DNA from 2 places in the Streptomyces sp. NPDC058646 genome. Region 1 is predicted to be linked to the other one. Evidence: riboswitches for the same ligand, from Rfam matches in the RefSeq annotation. Region 1 holds a riboswitch; the other holds the start of a gene.
The links. A riboswitch is a leader RNA that binds a small molecule or an ion and turns the genes downstream of it on or off. The one in region 1 is predicted to bind thiamine pyrophosphate.
Positions count from the first base shown of each region.

Region 2: linked by a shared signal. The riboswitch ahead of thiO (glycine oxidase ThiO) and the one ahead of ACFWUZ_RS25850 (thiamine ABC transporter substrate binding subunit) in region 1 are both predicted to bind thiamine pyrophosphate.

Region 1 covers NZ_JBHXRK010000023.1:38,514-42,831, forward strand. Annotated here, with positions in the region: gene ACFWUZ_RS25840 (phosphatidate cytidylyltransferase) at 1-785, shown strand, start outside; gene rlmN (23S rRNA (adenine(2503)-C(2))-methyltransferase RlmN) at 887-1,999, shown strand; TPP riboswitch at 2,058-2,166, shown strand; gene ACFWUZ_RS25850 (thiamine ABC transporter substrate binding subunit) at 2,254-3,348, shown strand; gene ACFWUZ_RS25855 (ABC transporter permease) at 3,474-4,318, shown strand, end outside.
Region 2 covers NZ_JBHXRK010000046.1:2-4,319, forward strand. Annotated here, with positions in the region: gene ACFWUZ_RS34010 (Rv2175c family DNA-binding protein) at 143-508, opposite strand; gene ACFWUZ_RS34015 (NAD(P)/FAD-dependent oxidoreductase) at 745-1,914, opposite strand; TPP riboswitch at 2,050-2,162, shown strand; gene thiO (glycine oxidase ThiO) at 2,160-3,335, shown strand; gene thiS (sulfur carrier protein ThiS) at 3,332-3,532, shown strand; gene ACFWUZ_RS34030 (thiazole synthase) at 3,535-4,318, shown strand, end outside.

The sequences.
Region 1 (4,318 bases):
TAGGGGTGGGCGTCGGCCTCGGCGCGGTGATCTTCGCCTCGCTCTTCGTCGTCAAGGCGGTCTTCGTCGGCGTCGTCGTCGTCGCGGTCGTGGTGGGCCTGTGGGAGCTGACCTCCCGGCTGCACGAGAAGAAGGGCATCAAGGCCCCGCTGGTACCGCTCGCGGTCGGTGGCGCGGCCATGGTCATCGCCGGCTACGTCCGGGGGGCCGAGGGCGCCTGGGTGGCCATGGCCCTGACCGCGCTCGCGGTCCTGGTCTGGCGGATGACCGAGCCGCCCGAGAACTACCTCAAGGACGTCACGGCCGGTGTCTTCGCGGCGTTCTACGTGCCCTTCCTCGCGACCTTCGTCGCGATGCTGCTCACCGCCGACGACGGTCCGCAGCGCGTGGTCACCTTCCTCGTCCTGACCGTGGTCAGCGACACGGGGGCCTACGCGGTGGGCTGGCGCTTCGGCAAGCACAAGCTCGCACCGCGCATCAGCCCCGGGAAGACCCGCGAGGGCCTGCTCGGCGCGGTGGCCTTCGCGATGGCGGCGGGTGCGCTGTGCATGGAGTTCCTCATCGACGGCGGAGCCTGGTGGCAGGGTCTCCTGCTGGGACTCGCGGTCGCGGTCAGCGCCACGCTGGGCGACCTCGGCGAGTCGATGATCAAGCGGGACCTGGGCATCAAGGACATGGGCACCCTGCTGCCGGGCCACGGCGGCATCATGGACCGGCTGGACTCGCTGCTGCCGACCGCCCCGGTGGTGTGGCTGCTGCTGGTGGCGTTCGTCGGCACCGGCTGAGCCGTTGACCTGCGAAAAGGCGCCGTGATACGCAGGGCGGTTACTCTTGGAAGGCGCGCTGCTTCTGCGGCGCGCCTTTCGTCTTACAAGGAGTACCTGCCATGGCCCGCCCTGTTCCGGGAGAGCTCACCTTCGTCGCCCCGCGCGGAGCCAAGAAGCCGCCCCGGCACCTCGCCGACCTCACTCCCGAGGAGCGCCGCGAGGCGGTCGCCGCGATCGGCGAGAAGCCGTTCCGGGCCAAGCAGCTCTCCCAGCACTACTTCGCCCGGTACGCGCACGACCCGGCGGAGTGGACGGACATCCCCGCCGCGTCCCGCGAGAAGCTCCAGCAGGAGCTGCTGCCGGACCTGATGAACGTCGTCCGGCACATCAGCTGCGACAACGACACCACCCGCAAGACCCTGTGGAAGCTGCACGACGGCACGCTCGTCGAGTCCGTGCTGATGCGCTACCCCGACCGGGTCACCATGTGCATCTCCTCGCAGGCCGGCTGCGGGATGAACTGCCCGTTCTGTGCCACCGGCCAGGCGGGGCTGGACCGCAACCTCTCCACCGCCGAGATCGTGCACCAGATCGTGGACGGCATGCGCGCCCTGCGCGACGGCGAGGTCCCCGGTGGTCCGGCCCGGCTCTCGAACATCGTCTTCATGGGCATGGGCGAGCCGCTGGCCAACTACAAGCGCGTCGTCGGCGCCATCCGCCGCCTCACCGACCCCGAGCCGGACGGCCTGGGCCTGTCGCAGCGCGGCATCACCGTCTCCACCGTGGGCCTGGTCCCGGCCATGCTGCGCTTCGCCGACGAGGGCTTCAAGTGCCGTCTCGCCGTCTCGCTGCACGCGCCCGACGACGAGCTGCGCGACACCCTCGTACCCGTGAACACGCGGTGGAACGTCCGTGAGGTCCTGGACGCGGCGTGGGAGTACGCGGAGAAGTCCGGCCGCCGGATCTCGATCGAGTACGCGCTGATCCGCGACATCAACGACCACGCCTGGCGCGGCGACCTGCTCGGCAAGCTGCTCAAGGGCAAGCGCGTGCACGTCAACCTCATCCCGCTGAACCCGACGCCCGGTTCGAAGTGGACCGCCTCGCGGCCCGAGGACGAGAAGGCCTTCGTGGAGGCCATCGCCCGGCACGGGGTGCCCGTGACCGTACGGGACACCCGGGGCCAGGAGATCGACGGCGCGTGCGGTCAGCTGGCCGCATCGGAACGCTAGCCTCCATTTACGGCCGGTGACATTCGGCCGCGGGGTACCCTGTGGCCGAACCAATTTCATATTCCGACAGGGGAGCGCCACAGCGCTGAGAGTGCGGGACCGTCATCCGCAGACCCTCTGAACCTCGCCCCGGTCATTCGGGGTAGGAAGTTCGGTCATCACTCAAGCTGTTGCGCCCTGCCCAGGCGACCGCTCCCACCAGAGCGCCGGGCAGGGCCGCGTCTTCTCCTGGTCATCCCAGGAGGAATACACCAGTGAGCACCACCAGGAAGTTCGCGGGGGCCGCACTCGCGGCTGCCCTCGGCGTCACCACACTCAGCGCGTGCGGAGGCGGCGGGGCCACGGACAAGTCCGCGGGCGACGCCCCCGCGTCCAAGACCGTCACGCTCGTCTCCCACGACTCCTTCAACGCGACCGAGGCGGTCCTGAAGGAGTTCGAGCAGCAGAGCGGCTACACCGTCAAGGTGCTCAAGTCCGGGGACGCGGGCGCGGCGCTCAACCAGGAGATCCTCACCAAGGGCTCCCCGCGCGGCGACGTCTTCTTCGGCGTGGACAACACCCTCCTCTCGCGCGCCCTCGACAACGGCATCTTCACGCCGTACGAGGCCAAGGGCCTGGGCGAGGTGAAGCCGGAGTTCCAGCTCGACAAGGAGCACCGGGTCACCCCGATCGACTCCGGCGACGTCTGCGTCAACTACGACAAGGCGTACTTCGCCGAGAAGAAGATCGCTCCGCCGCAGACGCTGGACGACCTGATCAAGCCCGAGTACAAGAACCTGCTGGTCACCGAGAACGCCGCGACCTCCTCGCCCGGGCTCGGTTTCCTGCTCGCCTCCGTCGGCAAGTACGGCGAGGACGGCTGGAAGGACTACTGGAGCAAGCTGAAGGCCAACGGCGTCGAGGTCGTCGACGGCTGGGAGCAGGCCTACAACGAGCGCTTCTCCGGCTCCGCGGGGGGCAAGAAGGCCAAGGGCGACCGCCCGCTGGTCGTCTCCTACGCCTCCAGCCCGCCGGTCGAGGTGCTGTACGCCGATCCGCAGCCGGCCGAGGCCCCGACGGGCGTCGCCACCGGCACCTGCTTCCGCCAGATCGAGTTCGCGGGTCTGCTGAAGGGCGCGAAGAACGAGGAGGGCGGCAAGGCGCTCCTCGACTTCCTGATCGGCAAGAAGTTCCAGGAGGACATGCCCCTCCAGATGTTCGTGAACCCGGTGGCGAAGGACGCTGCCCTGCCGGAACTGTTCACGAAGCACGGTGTGGTGATCGAGAAGCCGGAGAACGTCACGCCGGACACCATCGCCAAGAACCGTGAGCAGTGGGTCAAGGCATGGACCTCGCTCGTCGTGAAGTAGGCGGTACCGCGGGTGCGGGCACGGCGCCGGGGGGCGCCGTGCCCGCACCCGGGCCGGGCTCCGGCTCCGGACCGGGACGCGGGTCCCGGCAGCGGCGCCGGGCCGCCGGGGCGCGGCTCGCCCTGATGGCCGTGCCCCTCGCCTTCTTCGGGCTGTTCTTCGCCTACCCCGTCGCCGCGATCGTCGGGCGCGGACTCAAGAACGGCGAAGGCTGGCAGTTCGGCCGCTTCGGCGAGGTGCTGGCCCGTCCCGACATCGCCGGCGTGCTGTGGTTCACCACCTGGCAGGCACTCGCCTCCACGGGGCTCACCCTGCTGATCGGGCTCCCCGCCGCGTACGTCTTCGCGCGGCTCGAATTCCCCGGCAAACAGCTCCTGCGCGCCGTGGTCACCATCCCCTTCGTACTGCCGACCGTGGTCGTCGGCACCGCCTTCCTCGCGCTCGTCGGACGCGGCGGGCTGCTGGACGAGCTGTGGGGCGTCCGGCTGGACACCACCGTCTGGGCGATCCTGCTCGCGCACGTCTTCTTCAACTACGCGGTCGTCGTACGGACCGTCGGCGGCCTGTGGGCGCAGCTGGACCCGCGCCAGGAAGAGGCCGCCCGGGTCCTGGGAGCGGGACGGTTCGCCGCCTGGCGGCGGGTGACGCTGCCCGCGCTGGTCCCGGCGGTCGCCGCCGCCTCGCTGATGGTGTTCCTCTTCACCTTCACCTCCTTCGGCGTCGTGCAGATCCTGGGCGGACCCTCGTACTCCACCCTGGAGGTGGAGGTCTACCGGCAGACCGCGCAGCTCCTGGACCTGCCCACCGCCGCCGTGCTGACGATGGTGCAGTTCGCGGCCGTCGGCGCGATCCTGGCCGTCCACGCGTGGACGGTCCGCAAACGGGAGACGGCGCTGCGGCTGGTGGATCCGGGGCGCACCGCGCACCGGCCGGCCGGCTGGGCCCAGCGGGCGCTGCTCGGCGGGGTGCT
Region 2 (4,318 bases), on a different contig from region 1:
GGGGGGGTGGGGTCCCCGGGCGGGGGGGGGGGCGGCCGGGGGGGGGGGGGGGGCGTGCGCCCCACCGCCCCCCCCGGGGGGGGGGGGGGGGCGGGGCCGGGCCCCCCCCCCCCCACCGCGGTGGAGCGGAACGCGGATCAGGTCAGAGGGCGAGCGCCTGAGCGCGGCGCTTCACCTCCGTGCCGCGATTCTCGCTCAGCGCCTGCGCGGGGGTGCCCGGCAGGGTCGGATCGGCCGTGAAGAGCCACTCCAGGATCTCCTCGTCGGAGAAGCCGTCGTCGCGCAGCACGGTCAGCAGGCCCACGAGCCCCTTGACGACCTTGTCGCCGTCGATGAAGGGGGCCGGCACCTGCAGGGAACGGTTCTCGCCCCGGCGTACGGCGATCAGCTGCCCTTCCTTGACCATCTGGCGGACCCGGGTCACCTCGACGTCGAGCTTCTCCGCGATGTCGGGGAGGTACAGCCAGTCGGGGACGAGGGCATCGATCTTTGCGTCAATCTCGGTCACGGGCACAAGCCTGCCATCTCGGCTCCGCCGCCGGTACCGGAGCGACCCGTCCGGGGGCTCCGGCCGGTCCCGGGGGCCCGGCCGGACCGACCCTCTCCAGGGGCCCCTCCGTGCGGTGGCCGGGGAAGTTCGAGCGGCGGGTCCGGGCGGAGCCCAGGGAACGGGGGAACGGCGGGGCGGGGAGAACCTCGGCGCCGCGGCCCCTCCCCCGGCCACCACCGGCCTCCACCGAGCCGTCACACCGTGGCCGATTTGAGCGGGGTCCCCGGGTCGCGGACCTTCGCCGGGTCGACGGGGACGCCCGCCTCGATCAGCCTGCGGCCCTGCGCCAGGTCGCGGGGGCGGCCGACGGACAGGACCGCGGCCAGGGCGCCCGCGCGCAGCCAGCACACGGACCAGGTGGGCCCGGCCGGGTCGCCCCTCCAGAGCAGCGTGTCCGCGCCGCCGTGGTGTCCGGCGTACTGCACGAAGCGCCCGAACTGCTCGGACCAGAAGTACGGAACCGGGTCGTAGACCGCGGCCGCCGCCTCCCCCGCCAGGATGTTCGCCGCGACCGTCCGCGGGCCCTGGAGCGCGTTGTCCCAGTGGTGCACGAGCAGCCGCGTGCCGTAGCGGGCCGACGGGAAGGAGGCGCAGTCGCCGACCGCGTACACGCCGGGCAGGGAGGTGCGCAGGTGTGCGTCCGCGGTGACGGAGCCGTCGGGGCCGAGTTCCACACCGGTCCCGGCCAGCCATGCGGTGGCAGGGCGGGCTCCGATGCCGACCACGACCGCGCCGGCCGGCAGCGCCCGGCCGTCCGCGAGCAGCACCCGGCCCTCCTCGATCCCGGCGACCTTCGCGCCGGTGATCAGCCCGGCGCCGGCCTCCGCGTACCAGCGGCCCATCGGCGCGGCGACCTCCGCGGGCAGCGCCCCCGCCAGGACCCGGTCCGCGGCCTCGACGACGGTCACCTCGCAGCCCGCCTCCCGGGCCGCGGTCGCGAACTCGGCTCCGATCCAGCCCGCCCCGACCACCACCGTGCGGGGGGCCGCCGCCAGCACCGGCCGCAGCCGCGCCGCGTCGTCGAGCGTGCGCAGCAGGTGCACGCCCGGGACGCCCTCGGTGCCGGGCAGGGTCAGGGGCTGCGCGCCCGTCGCCAGGACGAGGACCCCGTACGGGACCGGTCCCGCCTCGGTGTCCAGCTCGCGTGCGGCGGCCCGCAGTCCGGTGACCTCCGTCCCGAGCCGGAGCGCGATGCCGAGCCCCTCGAAGTCCACGTCGAAGGCCGAGCCCTCGGCCTTGCCCAGCAGGACCGCCTTGGAGAGCGGGGGCCTGTCGTAGGGCTGGTGGGGTTCGGCGCCCAGCAGGGTCACGGGGCCCTCGAACCCCTGCTCCCGCAGGGCGACGGCCGTCTGCACTCCGGCCATTCCGGCGCCGACGATCACGACGCCGTTCTGAGTCTCTTCCGTCAGCTCGTTCACCCGGCCACCCTAATCACCTGACGTATCGTCAGGAATAGGTGCCGCCTTACCCGCCGTCCACGGCGGGGTTAGTCTGGCCACCGTACCTATCGCGGGAGTCCGGGCGCACCGGGCTGAGAGGGAGGCTGGCCGGCCTCCGACCGTACGAACCTGATCCGGGTCATGCCGGCGAAGGGAGGGGCTGGACGCCCATGCACTCATCTCGAACGAGAGAAGGATCCGACGTCCTCGTCATCGGGGGCGGGATCATCGGCCTCGTCACGGCCTGGCAGGCGGCCCGGCGCGGGCTGCGCACCGTGCTCGCCGACCCGGCCCCCGGCGGCGGCGCCGCCCAGGTCGCGGCCGGCATGCTCGCCCCCGTCACGGAGCTGCACTACGGCGAGGAGGCCCTGCTCGAACTGGGCCTCGCCTCCGCCGCGCGCTATCCGGAGTTCGCCGCCGAGCTCGCCGGGGCCAGTGGCGGCCTGGACATCGGCTACCGCGCCTGCGGCACCCTCGCCGTCGCCCTCGACTCCGACGACCGCCTCCACCTGCGCGAACTGCACGCCCTCCAGCGCCGCTGCGGCCTGGAGTCGCAGTGGCTCACCGGCCGCGAGTGCCGCCGCCTGGAGCCGATGCTGGCCCCCGGCGTACGCGGCGGGCTGCGCGTCGACGGCGACCACCAGGTCGACCCGCGCCGGCTCTCGGCGGCCCTGCTGGCCGCCTGCGAGCGGTCCGGGGTGGTGATCCACCGGGCGCGGGCGGAGCGGCTGCTGGTCACCGCCGACCGGGCGGCGGGCGCGGTCCTCGACGGCGGCAGGGAGCTGCCCGCCGACCAGGTGGTGCTGGCGGCGGGCTCCCTGAGCGGCCGGCTGGCGGGCGTGCCGCCGCAGGCCGTGGCCCCCGTACGGCCGGTCAAGGGGCAGGTCCTGAGGCTGTCCGTGCCGGCGGCGTACGCGCCGTTCCTGTCGCGGACCGTGCGGGCGGTCGTGCGCGGCAGTCACGTCTACCTGGTCCCGCGCGAGAACGGCGAACTCGTCGTCGGGGCCACCAGCGAGGAACTCGGCTGGGACACGACGGTCACCGCGGGCGGGGTCTACGAACTCCTGCGCGACGCCCACGAACTGGTGCCCGGCATCACCGAACTCCCCCTCACCGAGACCCGGGCGGGACTGCGCCCCGGCTCGCCCGACAACGCCCCGCTGCTCGGCCCGACCGAGCTGCCGGGCCTGCACCTGGCCACCGGCCACTACCGCAACGGGGTGCTGCTGACCCCGCTCACCGGCGAGGTGATGGCGGAGCTGCTGACGAGCGGCGAACTGCCCGCCATCGCCCGCCCCTTCGCCCCCCGCCGGTTCTCCGCCGCACGTCAGGAGTCGTACGCATGACCATCTCCGTCAACGGCGAGCCGCGCGAGATCGCGGCCGGCACCACGCTCGACGCGGTGGTCGCCACCCTGACCGCCGCGTCCTCCGGGGTCGCCGCCGCGCTCAACGAGACCGTGGTCCCGCGCGGGCAGTGGCCCGCGACCCCGGTCGGTGACGGCGACCGGGTCGAGATCCTCACCGCGGTCCAGGGGGGCTGACCATGACCTTCCAGACCTTCCCGGGCGAGGACCCCTTCGTCCTCGGCGGCCGGACCTTCTCCTCGCGCCTGATCATGGGCACGGGCGGGGCCCCGAGCCTGGACGTCCTCGAACGCGCCCTCGTCGCCTCCGGCACCGAACTCACGACGGTGGCGATGCGGCGCCTGGACCCTTCCGTCCAGGGGTCGGTCCTGTCCGTCCTGTCGAAGCTGGACATCACCGTCCTGCCGAACACCGCGGGCTGCTTCACCGCCGGCGAAGCCGTCCTGACCGCCCGGCTGGCCCGGGAGGCCCTCGGTACGGACTGGGTGAAGCTGGAGGTCGTCGCGGACGAGCGGACCCTGCTGCCCGACGGTGTCGAGCTGCTGGACGCCGCCGAGATCCTGGTGGACGACGGGTTCACGGTGCTCCCGTACACCAACGACGACCCCGTGCTCGCCCGGAAGCTGGAGGACGTGGGCTGCGCGGCGATCATGCCGCTGGGCTCCCCGATCGGCTCCGGGATGGGGATCCGCAACCCGCACAACTTCGAGCTGATCGCGGAGCGGGCCGGGGTGCCGGTGATCCTGGACGCGGGGGCCGGTACGGCGTCGGACGCGGCGCTGGCGATGGAGCTGGGGTGCGCGGCGGTGATGCTGGCCTCCGCCGTGACCCGGGCGCAGGAGCCGGTGCTCATGGCCGCGGCCATGCGGGACGCCGTGGCGGCGGGGCGCCTGGCGCGGCGGGCGGGGCGGATCCCGCAGCGCCGGTTCGCCGAGGCCTCGTCCCCTGCCGAGGGCCGCGCCG